Regions from separate parts of the Exiguobacterium sp. SH4S7 genome, predicted to be linked through region 1. Evidence: predicted binding sites of a transcription regulator. Region 1 holds the regulator's gene; each other region holds the start of a gene.
What was found. Region 1 encodes Rex, which represses fermentation and respiration genes when NADH is low (regulators of the CRP and FNR family bind a similar motif). Its sites were predicted from a motif close to TTGTGAAATATTTCACAA; they were not measured.
Positions count from the first base shown of each region.

Region 2: a site for Rex is predicted at 1,860-1,877, ahead of ric (iron-sulfur cluster repair di-iron protein). Genes of this name have one in related genera too.
Region 3: a site for Rex is predicted at 1,469-1,486, ahead of EVJ29_RS10555 (cytochrome c oxidase subunit 2A). Genes of this name have one in related genera too.
Region 4: a site for Rex is predicted at 1,482-1,499, ahead of EVJ29_RS09115 (formate/nitrite transporter family protein). Genes of this name have one in related genera too.

Region 1 covers NZ_SJUT01000007.1:103,901-107,019, reverse strand. The annotation lists gene EVJ29_RS12975 (ABC-F family ATP-binding cassette domain-containing protein) at 1-1,529, opposite strand, end outside; gene EVJ29_RS12970 (redox-sensing transcriptional repressor Rex) at 1,679-2,335, shown strand; gene EVJ29_RS12965 (twin-arginine translocase TatA/TatE family subunit) at 2,335-2,553, shown strand; gene tatC (twin-arginine translocase subunit TatC) at 2,557-3,119, shown strand, end outside.
Region 2 covers NZ_SJUT01000006.1:51,175-54,293, forward strand. The annotation lists gene EVJ29_RS11450 (malate synthase G) at 1-149, shown strand, start outside; gene EVJ29_RS11455 (hypothetical protein) at 146-442, shown strand; gene aceA (isocitrate lyase) at 509-1,789, shown strand; gene ric (iron-sulfur cluster repair di-iron protein) at 1,938-2,645, shown strand; gene modA (molybdate ABC transporter substrate-binding protein) at 2,756-3,119, shown strand, end outside.
Region 3 covers NZ_SJUT01000005.1:82,489-85,607, forward strand. The annotation lists gene EVJ29_RS10545 (b(o/a)3-type cytochrome-c oxidase subunit 1) at 1-795, opposite strand, end outside; gene EVJ29_RS10550 (cytochrome c oxidase subunit II) at 796-1,266, opposite strand; gene EVJ29_RS10555 (cytochrome c oxidase subunit 2A) at 1,288-1,407, opposite strand; gene EVJ29_RS10560 (Crp/Fnr family transcriptional regulator) at 1,592-2,302, opposite strand; gene EVJ29_RS10565 (aldehyde dehydrogenase) at 2,488-3,119, opposite strand, start outside.
Region 4 covers NZ_SJUT01000004.1:20,853-23,971, forward strand. The annotation lists gene mutL (DNA mismatch repair endonuclease MutL) at 1-537, shown strand, start outside; gene EVJ29_RS09110 (50S ribosomal protein L25/general stress protein Ctc) at 702-1,349, shown strand; gene EVJ29_RS09115 (formate/nitrite transporter family protein) at 1,558-2,397, shown strand; gene EVJ29_RS09120 (anaerobic ribonucleoside triphosphate reductase) at 2,589-3,119, shown strand, end outside.

The sequences.
Region 1 (3,119 bases):
GCGAGCCGGTCGATGAAGTAACGGTCGTGGGAGACGAACAAGATCGTCCCGGGATAGTCGACGAGCGCGTTCTCGAGGATCATCTTCGAGTCGAGGTCCAAGTGGTTCGTCGGCTCATCCAAGACGAGCAAGTTCGGTTGCTCGAGCTTGAGCTTGGCGAGCGTCAGCCGGGCCCGTTCGCCGCCGGATAGTTCTTGGACGCGTTTCATGACGTCGTCCCCGCTGAACAAGAACTGGCCGAGCAGACTGCGGACTTCTTGCTCGCGCATGAGCGGCCAGTCGTTCCAAATCTCGTCGATGACGCGGTTCGCGTCCGACAAGTTCTGTTGTTCCTGGTCGTAGTAGCCGATTTCGACGCCGGTACCGTAGCGGATGTCACCGGTGAGCGGTGGTTGTTGTTTCGTCAACACTTTGAGGAGCGTCGATTTGCCGACTCCGTTCGGGCCGACGAGGGCGACCGACTCGCCGCGTTGCAGTTGGAAACGCAAGTGTTGTGCGATCGGTTCTTCGTAGCCGATGGCGAGGTCGCTGCCGCTCAACACATCGTTCCCGCTTTGGCGTTTGATCGAGAACGACAACACCGCGCTTCGTTCGTCACCGTCCGGCACGTCCATGCGGTCGATCTTCTCGAGCCGCTTGCGGACGCTTTGGGCGCGTTTCGTCGTCGTCGCCCGGGCGATGTTCCGTTGGATGAAGTCTTGCATCTTGGCGATCTCTTCTTGTTGCGACTCGAACTGTTTCTTCTCTTGCTCGTAAAGCGCGGCCTTCTGCTCGAGGAATTTCGTATAGTTCCCGACGAAGCGGCGGCTGCGGTTGCGTGACAGCTCGTAGACGACCGAGACGACGCGGTCGAGGAAGTAACGGTCATGGGAGACGATGAGGACGGCACCTTTATAGCCGCTCAAATATTTCTCGAGCCAGCTGAGCGTCTCGATGTCCAAATGGTTCGTCGGCTCATCCAAGATGAGCAGGTCCGGGCTTTGCAGGAGCATCTTCGCTAAGGCAAGACGTGTCCGCTGTCCCCCTGAGAGCGTATCGATCCGACGTTCGAAGTCGTCCGGGTAAAACCGCATCCCGTGCAAGATCGAGCGGATTGTCGCTTCATACTGATAGCCGCCGCGGTCTTTGAACGTGTGTTGCTCCTCGTCATACGCCGCAAGCAGACGCTCGTAGGCGGCCGGGTCGTTCAAGATCCGCTCCGAGCCCATGTCTTGCTCCATCTGGCGGAGCGTCTTCTCTTGTTCGATCAAGTCGGTGAAGACGGTGAGCATCTCGTTCCACATCGTCTCGTTCGATTCTAATCCTGAGTCTTGGGCGAGATAGCCGATCGTCACGTCTTTTGGCTTCATGATGTCGCCCGAGTCATAGTTGTACTCGCCGGCGATGACTTTTAACAGCGTCGACTTGCCGGCGCCGTTGCGGCCGACGAGGGCGACGCGTTCGCCTTCTTGGATTTCTAGTTTGACATTCTCTAAAATCGGCTCGACGCCGAACGATTTGGATAAGTTGTTGACTTGCAGTAGGATCAAGTGAAAAAACCCCTTTCTCTCTGTTTAGTATACTTTATTTCTTCCCCTTTTCAGGTATATTCATTGAGTGCTTATGTGAATTCGTTTACAATCAAGGTGTATGAAATCAGATTCGTTTGAAACGCGTCGTAAAAAGGAGGCTCTTTCCGTTGAGTCAAAACGAACCAAAGATTCCGCAAGCGACAGCCAAACGGTTGCCACTATACTATCGGTTTATCCAAAGCCTACATTCGTCAGGGAAACAGCGTGTCTCTTCTGCTGAACTGAGCGAGGCGGTCAAGGTCGATTCGGCAACGATTCGCCGTGACTTCTCATACTTCGGTGCGCTCGGTAAAAAGGGATATGGCTATAACGTACAGTATCTGTTAGAATTTTTCCGTAAGACGCTGAATCAAGACGAGATCACGAACGTCGCCTTGGTCGGGGTCGGTCATCTCGGGACAGCGTTCGTCAACTATAACTTCCTTAAAAACAATAACACACATATCGTCGTCGGGTTCGACGCAGACGAGACAAAAGTCGGCACGACGATGTCAGGTGTCCCGATTCATCACGTCGATGAGATGGAACAGATTATGAAGCAAAACAAAATCGATGTCGCCATCCTCACGGTCCCGTCTGCCTACGCGCAACCGGTCGCCGATGATTTGGTCCGCTATGGCGTTCGAGGGATCTTGAACTTCACGCCGGCGCGATTGACTGTACCGGACACGGTCCGCGTCCATCATATCGACTTGTCGATCGAACTCCAGTCGCTCATTTACTTTATGCAACACTATCCATCCGCTGAGGGGGTCCATCAATAATGGAATTTCTACAATCATCACTCGTCGTCGGTATCCCAGGTGGCGTCAGTATTTTCGTCATCGCCATCATCGCGCTCATCCTCTTCGGGCCGAAGAAATTGCCAGAGTTCGGCCGGGCAGCGGGGCAGACGCTCCGTGAGTTCAAAAATGCCACGAACGGTATGATGAAAGAGCACGATGAGACCGACAAGAAAGAAATTGAGAAGAAAGAGCAGTAAGCCATGAGCCATCAACCTGATCAAGAACGGGCACTGTCCGATCACTTGACAGAGCTGCGGAGACGACTGATGCTGTCGGCATTTGTCGTCTTTGCCTTCTTTCTGATCGCTTTGCCGAGTGTCAAATACGTGCTCGCCTATCTGCAGGCGGACCTCGTCGAACGAGGGCTCGAGCTGAACGCCTTTGGGGTCGCGGACCCGCTCATGATTTACTTGAACTTGGCGCTCGTCATCGGGCTCGTCGCATCGGGTCCATTTCTACTGTATCAACTGTGGGCGTTCGTCGCACCTGGTCTGCATCCGAATGAACGAAAATGGACGCTCGCCTATATCCCGGTCATCTTTATCTTGTTCCTCATCGGTCTCGCATTCGCCTACTATTGGTTGTTCCCGCTCGTCCTCGATATCTCGACGGACCTCGGGCAAGACCTCGGTCTGACGCAAATCATCGGGGCGACGAACTATTTCACGTTCCTGTTGCAACTGACGATCCCGTTTGGACTGTTGTTCCAACTTCCGGTCGTGACGATGTTCTTGACGCGCATCGGTGTCGTGACGCCGTACTT
Region 2 (3,119 bases), on a different contig from region 1:
CGATCGCGTATCAAGCAGCAAAAGACTTAGTGTTCCAAGGAACGGATTCGCCAAGCGGGTACACGGAACCGATCTTGCATCGCCGCCGCCGTCAGTTTTTGACACAGTCGACACTTGAATTGAACTTAAAAGGAGGAGCATCATCATGACAACGAAAAAAATCGAAAGCGAACAGTTAATCGAACGTTGGGTCGTCCGCCGCATCGTCTCTGGAGAGTCGACAGCGACGCTCGCCAATACCGCATTCGTATATGGCAACGACTTGATGCGCCTCGTGCTCGATCGGACGGACGGTTCGCTCCAAATCATGAAAGAACCGGTCGAGGAAGTCGTCGTATTCCGCAAACCAGAAGAGCGGGACGAGGAAAACGTCTGCCGCAGTTGTGGGATGGAACATTCGACGTTCAAGTCGGCACTCGAATGCTGCGCCTACTTGGATTAAGTTTGTAACGTCTGTTATATAACAATTTAATTAAAATAAAACTAATATAATACAGGAGGAATAACAATGAATGAACAACGCATGCAACTCGAGAAGGTTTTTCAGTCGGAACGGTTTGACGGGGTCGAGCGTCCGTACGGAGTCGACGACGTCATGAAGCTTCGTGGATCGGTCTTGATCGAACATACGCTCGCGACGAAAGGGTCGGAACGTCTGTGGGACCTGCTCCACAAACGGGATTATGTCCACGCGCTCGGGGCGCTCACCGGAAATCAGGCGATCCAACAAGTGAAGGCGGGGCTTGAGGCCATCTACTTAAGCGGCTGGCAAGTCGCCGCTGATGCGAACTTATCAGGGCATATGTATCCGGACCAAAGCCTGTACCCGGCCAACTCGGTACCGAGCGTCGTCAAGCGAATCAATCAGGCGCTGCAACGGGCCGATCAGATTCAAACGGCGGAAGGGAAAGGGGATACGCACTGGTTCGCGCCGATCGTCGCCGATATGGAAGCTGGGTTCGGCGGTGTGCTCAACGTCTTCGAGCTGACGAAAGCGATGATCGAGTCTGGTGCGGCCGGTGTCCACTTAGAAGACCAGCTGTCTTCGGAGAAAAAGTGTGGTCACCTCGGCGGTAAAGTATTGCTCCCGACGCAAACGGCTGTGAAAAACTTGATCGCGGCGCGCCTAGCAGCAGACGTCATGGGCGTATCGACGATCATCGTCGCCCGGACGGACGCGCATGCGGCCAACTTGATCACAAGTGACATCGACCCGATTGACCATCCGTTCATCGTCGGCGACCGGACGCCGGAAGGCTTCTACCGGACCGAGGCCGGCATCGAGCAGGCGATCGCCCGCGGTCTCGCCTATGCGCCTTACGCCGATCTCGTCTGGTGCGAGACGTCGGAACCGGACTTGCAAGAAGCACGCCAGTTCGCGGACGCGATCCATGCGAAGTATCCTGGAAAAATGCTCGCCTACAACTGTTCGCCTTCGTTCAACTGGAAGAAGAAGCTGTCTGACGACGAGATCGCGACGTTCCAACAAGAGATTGGGGCGATGGGCTACAAGTTCCAATTCGTCACACTCGCCGGGTTCCATTCGCTCAACTTCGGCATGTTCGAGCTCGCCCGCGGCTATAAAGATCGTGGGATGGCAGCATATTCTGAGTTACAACAAGCCGAATTTGCGGCCGAACAACACGGCTACACGGCGACGCGCCATCAGCGTGAAGTCGGCACCGGCTACTTCGATGAAGTCTCACTCGTCATCTCGAGCGGACAGTCGTCGACGACCGCGCTCGCTGGATCGACCGAGGCGGAACAGTTTGAAACGCCATCACATTGACGAACGCCCCTTGAAAAAGGGGCTTTTTTTGTGTGTCTAAATATGGAACGAGGCGATTTTAGTTGCTTAAATGTGACATATTTCACATTTTTAAAGTTGAACGCTTGCTACGCTGAACATGTCAAAACGAACATGGAGGTTATGACAGATGACACAAACATTCACGAGCGACACGCACGTATCTGAAATCGTCAAGCAATGCCCGCAAGCAGCAGACATTTTTAAACGGAATCGAATCGATTTTTGTTGCGGCGGCAATCGACCGCTCGCTGAAGCGACGGACAAGTCGAAACGATCGACGGAAGATATTTTAGAAGAAGTCAACGCGCTCTATCGACGCAAACAGGAGATGAACGAAACGAGCATCGATTGGGATGCAGCTTCGTCTTCGGAATTGATTGAGCATATTATTTATAAGCATCACCAATTTTTGACGGATGAATTGCCACAGCTCACACCATATGTGACCAAAGTATTCCGCGTGCATGGACAAAACCATCCACACCTTGGACGCATCCATCAGTTGTTCAATCAATTGAAAGTGGAACTTGAACAGCATATCGTCAAAGAAGAGATGGAAGACTTCCCGATGTTGCTTCGACATGAGTCGGCACCGACGGCTGAGACGGAACGTGAGATTATGACCATTTTAGAAGCGCTCGAGTCGGAACATGCAGCGGCCGGTGACATTTTGAAAGAACTTCGTCACATTACGAACGACTATACGCCGCCTGAAGGTGCGTGTGGGACGTATCGACTCGTCTACCAACGTCTAGAGGCACTCGAATCAGATACGTTCGAACACATTCACCTTGAGAACAATATTTTGTTCCCGCGTGCACGTACGCTTGTCTGACAGATACAATTTACACCTCCATCACGTGGAGGTGTATTTTTGTGACATTTGATACAGAAGGAACGCGAGTCAATCGCTACGATAAAGGAGAAGCAAAGGAGTGATCAATCATGAAGCGGGTGAGTGGAGTCATCGTCGGGGTAGCGGTCGTCCTGTTATTGAGTCAAATCTGGTCAAGTCCTTCTGGCGCCCATGACGAGACCGTGACGATTTTAGCGGCGACGAGTTTAGGACCAGTCCTAGAGCATGTGGAACGACAACTTGAAGCCGAACTCGGCGACGTCGACATCCGCGTCGTCACGAACGGGAGTGGCGCCTTACGATCCCAAATCAATCACGGGTCTCCGGCTGACATCTTTTTAGCCGCTAGTGAGGAGGATGTCGACAAGTTGCAGGTGCCCGTGTTAGACCGGGATGCGTTCTTGAAAAACGAGTTGTGGTTTGTGACCCCAAAGGGAAAAAGTTGCACGAGTG
Region 3 (3,119 bases), on a different contig from region 1:
CGCGTCCGAGAAGATCTTCCCACCGATGACTTTCGGCACGACCGTATACCAGACGATATAGGCCGGCATGAGCCAGAAGTAAACGAGCGGGTGACCGAAGTACCAGAACAACGTCCGGCTCAGTTCAATCCCGACCGTGTCTTTCCATCCGAGCGAGAGCGGGAGCAGTTGGAACAAAATCGTCCCGGCAACACCGAGTGTCGCGATGACCCATAGCAACATCGTCATGATACTCATGTACGCTGGGAGTGGCGGATGGACGCCAGGGTGTTCCCGTTTATAGTCCGCATACATGCGGAACATCGCGAACGCCGAGAACCATGTACCGACGACGAAGAGAACGAGACCGACATAGAAGATCGGGTCGGCCATGAGCGGAGCGTAGAACGTGTAAAGTACAGTCGCTTTATTGGCGAGCACCATGATCGTCACGAGTACCGCCCCGGCGATGATCATCCAAAAACCGAGCCAAGCGACACGTGTCGGGAACGATTCAAACCGTCCGAACGACTTGGCGAGCAGCGCGTAAAGTAAGCCGATGATAAACATCGTCGTAAAGACGAGACCAAGCATGATACCGTGGGCCGTCAACAATTGATAGTAACCGAATACTTCCGGAATGATTCCTGTACGGATGAGCGTCTGCATGAGTCCCGCGATCGCTCCAATCAAGACGGCGAGTACCGAGACGACAACGTGGGCATAGGCGAGGCGCGCTTCTTTCACACCGATGCTCGGCACCGGCACACCGCGCTCCATTTCCCACTGTTTCAGTTTTGAGGCTACGTCGTTCATTTAGTCCACCACCTTAATTTTTGTCGCCATCATGTGATGGCCCGTCCCGCAATATTCGTTACAGAGAATTAAAAATTCGCCTGTTTCTTCAAACGTATACGTGAGCGAGTTGATATGCCCCGGCACGACCATCATGTTGACCGGTGTCCCCGTCAACTGGAAACCGTGGACGACGTCCGGTGACGTGACGAGAAACGTCACTTTCGCACCTTTCGGGATTTCAACGTTACCCGGTGTGAACGTGAACGCCTGCGCGACCATGACGAGTTCATACTCGTTATCACCAATTTTATTAAGTCCAGGTTTATCGAACGGCGCCGTCTGATGCACTTTCGCCGGGTCGATCAAATCAGCGTCCGATGCGGGCTGGTTGCCGGCCGCAAACGCCGAAATGCCGAGCACTGTCAAAAACACGCCTAATAGAACGATGCCAAAGATCAACCAATATTTTTCAAGCTTATGAATATGCATGTTTGTTTTCTCCTTTTGACGTTATCGTGTAACAAATAAATAAAAGACCGACGACCACATGGCGATGATGACACCCGCGACGATCATGACCGATGTAAACGTGCCTTTCAGATTCGGTTCTTGTCCACCGTTCTTATCCACGTGAAGGACCCCTTTCGCTATAATTTCCTCTTTCATTGTATGAAATTCACCCCGACTTAATATGTGACTTTTATCACTTCAAAAGTGACAATCACATCAATTTTGCGTAGTTTCCACACATAAAATTCACAATTAGCCAAATCAAGACGACAAAAAAACCGCCTCTCTAAGAGACGGTTCCTCGTTATAATCGGCAAATCCCGGCCGGACAGCCTTCGCAATGGCACAGCTCTTTTAAGAAATCGATATCATGCAAGACGATCGAGTTTCCCGTCGTTGTCAGGACGCCTTCTTTTCGCCACTGGTTCATCATCCGGTTGACGGTCTCACGCGGTGCCCCGATCAGTTGACCGAGCTCCCCATCGGAAGGATGTCGTGAGATGACGACCGCGTCATCTTCCTCCACACCGTGCATGGCCGCCATCCGAAGCAACGTCGATGCGAGCGCTCCCGGCTTTCCGTACAATAGCAAATCACGCAGTTTCATCTCTGAATGTTTACGCATCATCGACGTCCAGCGCAACACGTCACCGGCAAATTTGGCGTCTTGCTGCATGATAGTCTCGATGTCTTTCTTTGAAATAACGCCAATGACACTTTCTTCCGTCGTCTCGATGCTGTAAGAACTCGGGAACGTGTCGACGATATCAAACTCACCAAAAAAATCGTCGGCGCCATATAAGAACATGACGATTGGATTCCCTTTTTTCGTGATCTTCGTGAATTTGACAGATCCGCTCTTCAAATAAAAGAATTTATCACACTTCTCACCTTCCCAACAGACGATGCTAGCCTTCGGGTAGTCTTGAGGTGTCATCATTTCGAGCAATAACTGTTTCGTCTCCGCTGAAAAGATAAAGCTGTTCGGTTCGGTCGTCCCACATTTCGTAGACATATTCGTCTGCTCCCTCCACAATTCATTCGTGCCTGGAATGTCTCGTACGTTTCATTTATGGCTTTATTATACAGTAGCGTGAGCACCCTGATCACAAAAGTATGTGACATTTCAAACAATCTTCTATTTTTCAATTCGTTCTCATAAAAAAAAGACTGTAGAAAGTCTACAGTCTCAGATCAGTCTCAGCGATAGACGAGACGGATCAGCTTCTCCGCACCTTTAAAGTTTGGATAACGAATCGGCACATCAAATTTTGTCGTGTTGCGTAATATTGATTTGGCATGGCTGAACGCCTCAAAGCTATAGCGTCCGTGATAAGCCCCCATCCCACTCTCCCCGACACCGCCAAATGGCAAGTTCGGGTTCGTCAAATGCATGAGGACATCGTTGACACAACCGCCGCCGAATGTCAGATGCTTGAGCACCGTCTGTTCGACAGCTTTCGTTTCCGTGAACAAATAGAGCGCGAGCGGATGCGGACGGTCGGACACAAACTCGATCGCCTCATCGAGTTGACGATACGTCAGCACCGGCAAAATCGGTCCGAAAATCTCGTCTTTCATGACAGCAGCCCCATCATGAATATCCGTCATGACGGTCGGGGCGATTTTCAAACTTTCCCGCTCCGTCGCTCCCCCGAAGAAGACGTCCCCTTGACTCAAATAACTCGTCAACCGATCAAAATGAGACTCGCTGACGATCCGGGTGAACCGTTCTGTCCCGATTCCGTTCCCAAACATCAGGAACGCTTCCCGCTTGATTGCTTCAAGAAACGCATCACGTTTCGACTCGTGGACGAGCACGTAGTCCGGGG
Region 4 (3,119 bases), on a different contig from region 1:
ATCGTCTGCGGCGCGGACGATGGCATGTACATCATCGACCAACACGCCGCCCAAGAACGCATCAAGTACGAGCTGTTTTATGACCAACTCGGCCAGCCTGAAAAAGAGTATCAGTTGTTGCTGTTGCCGCTCACGCTCGAGTTCACCCAACAAGAGACGCTTGCGATCGAAGAAGTCGTCCCGCTTCTTAAAGAAGCGGGCCTCGATTTAGAGGCGTTCGGAGGCAATACGTTTCTCGTCCGGGAAATCCCGACATGGTACCCGCAGCACGATCTCGAAGGGACAGTCCGTGATTTGATCGAGATGGCGATTCGGGACCGATCAATCGATATCGCTAAATATCGCGAAGAGGCGTCGATCCTGATGGCGTGCAAACGATCGATCAAAGCGAACCATCCGTTAAACCTCGAGATGATGCGACAGTTGATCCGCGACCTTGGCGAGACGACGTCTCCGTATACGTGTCCACACGGACGTCCGATTTTAGTGAAGTGGAGTACGTATGAACTCGAGAAGTTGTTCAAACGTGTCATGTGACAAACGTTGTAATCTTAATTTAACCGACTGTAACGTTTATGGATGCTTAGCTATGGGAACAATATACACATGTCGTCAAACACATCGAGGTTGAGAGGTGGAGTTCACACTGCCTCACCCTCAAGATGTAGACATGATTCATAAACCAGTAGGGGGAAATGATTATGACAGACACGCTTAAAGTAACGACACGAGAATTACGACCACGTTCGGTTCGAACAAACTTACGTAAAGAAGGAAAAGTACTTGGTGTCGTTTACGGCTACAAAGTCGAAAGCACACCAGTCGCGTTTGAAGAAATGGCATTGCGCAAGATTCTCCGTGAACACGGAGACAACGCCTTGATCGAACTCAACATCGACGGCAAGAAAGTAAACACACTCGTTCACGGGACGGAAGTTGACCCGTTCACGAACACATACAAGCACGTCGAGTTCATGGCAGTCAAAATGGATGAGGCAACTGAAGTTGAAGCAGACGTCACACTCGTCGGCGACGCGAAAGGTGTCAAAGAAGGCGGCTTCTTGTCGCAAGCACTCTATAAAGTCACTGTTTCGGCAACACCTGCTAACATCCCAGAGCGGATCGAGCTCGACGTTAGCAAGCTAGAGATCGGTGACTCACTCACAGTTGCTGATATTCCAGAGAATAAAGATTACGAAATCTTATCTGAAGGCGATCTTCAAATCGCATCAGTGAACGAGCCGGTAGCAGTCGAAGAAGAGGAAACTGAAGGTGAAGAAGCTTCAGCTCCAGAAAAATCGACTAAAGCATCGACTGATGAGACGACAGAGTCTTCTGAGAAAGAATAATTGGTTTCATGCGGCCCTTTACGAAGGGTCGCTTTTTTTAGTCACAAATCCGACAAATGTAACCGATTACGATGTGAAAAGTATGTCAACAGTTCGAATGGGCAGTTGCAAAAATGTCGCTCCGGGCTTATATTGTTAATGATTTCACATGTTTGTTCTTATTATATGGTTCATTTAAACAGAAAGAAGGGTTTGTGACATGGCATCAATGGAAATCCATGCACTCGAATCATTACGGAAGAAAGCACAGGCTTCCTCAGCGATGATTCACTATCGGCCGATGGAATATTTTTTACGGGCAATGCTCGCGGGGATTTTTATCGGGTTCGCATCAATCTTCACATTAAAAGTCGTCAACGGCATGTATCTTGTAGATTCACCATTTACGACGCTCATCGGGGGATTCTCGTTCGGGATCGCGCTCGTCATGATCATCTACGGAGGCGCTGAACTATTTACCGGGAATACGATGTATTTTACGACTTCAACGATGCGTGGCTATACGACGCTGAGTGATACGATGCTCGTCTGGTTGCTTTGCTTCGTCGGGAACGCGCTCGGCGGCATTCTTTTCGCCTTGTTGCTCGCGCCGACTGGAGTCATTCAAGAGCTCGGCATGAACAACTGGTTATTTGCCGTCGTCGAGAGCAAGATGCATCATACGACAGTCGAAATCTTTTTTAGAGCCATCTTCTGTAACTGGATGGTCTGTCTCGCCATCTTCTTGCCGAAACAGATGAAAAATGAATTTGCCCAAATCTTCTCGATGATCTTCCTAGTAGCCGTCTTCTTTGCTTCAGGGTTTGATCACGTCATCGCCAACTTCGTCTTGTTCGCACTCACACTCGTTGTTCCGCATCCAGAAGCAATCAGCTTTGCTGGAGCCATCCACAACTTGATTCCGGCTACGTTCGGAAACATTATCGGAGGCGCGTTATTCATGGGAGCGATCTATACATGGTTGAACGCTAAAGGATTGCGTGAAGCACAAGAGTCAGAGCAAGAAGAAGTCGAACTGAAAATCGTCAAGCCAGCCAAAGAAGTATGACATACATCACGAAACGCACAGTCGAGCCCACATCAGGGATTCGGCTGTTTTTTTACGTTCGGGATCGGTTGCAACTGTCACAATATCGACGTGCCTCAAATCGATAAAACGTGACATAATCTATATATAGAATTTTTATCGGTTATCAGCCGTTAAATAATCAATATATAGCGAGGTGATGCGGAGTGAACATGCTCCAGCTTTATAACGATGTCTGTGTGCTACCAGATCAAGATTTGATCCAAGAGAACGCCAACGTCGACGGGAAGTCGCCACTCGGCAAACTAGCGCGCATATCTTCAGAAGTGTCAAAACAATTATCGACCACGTACCTATTGTCGGAACGGTCACGTCTAGCGATCCGTGATAACTACTTGTATGTGCATGACGCCGATTACTATGTGACCGGATCGACGACGTGTTGTCAAATCCCGCTCGGAGAGTTACTCGCGAACGGGTTCCACACCGGACACGGGACGATTCGTCCCCCGCAGGACATTCGTTCGGCGCTGGCGCTCGCCTCGATCATTCTTCAAGCGAATCAGAACATGCAGCACGGGGGACAGGCGTTCCCGATGTTTGACGTCGATCTCGCTCCTTACGTCGAGAAGACGTATGAACGTCAACTCGAGCGGTTGAACGGACTACCGATTGAGCTGACGGTGGAGCAACAACAGCAGATTGCTGAAGCAGAAACCGTATCGGCGACGTACCAGGCGTGC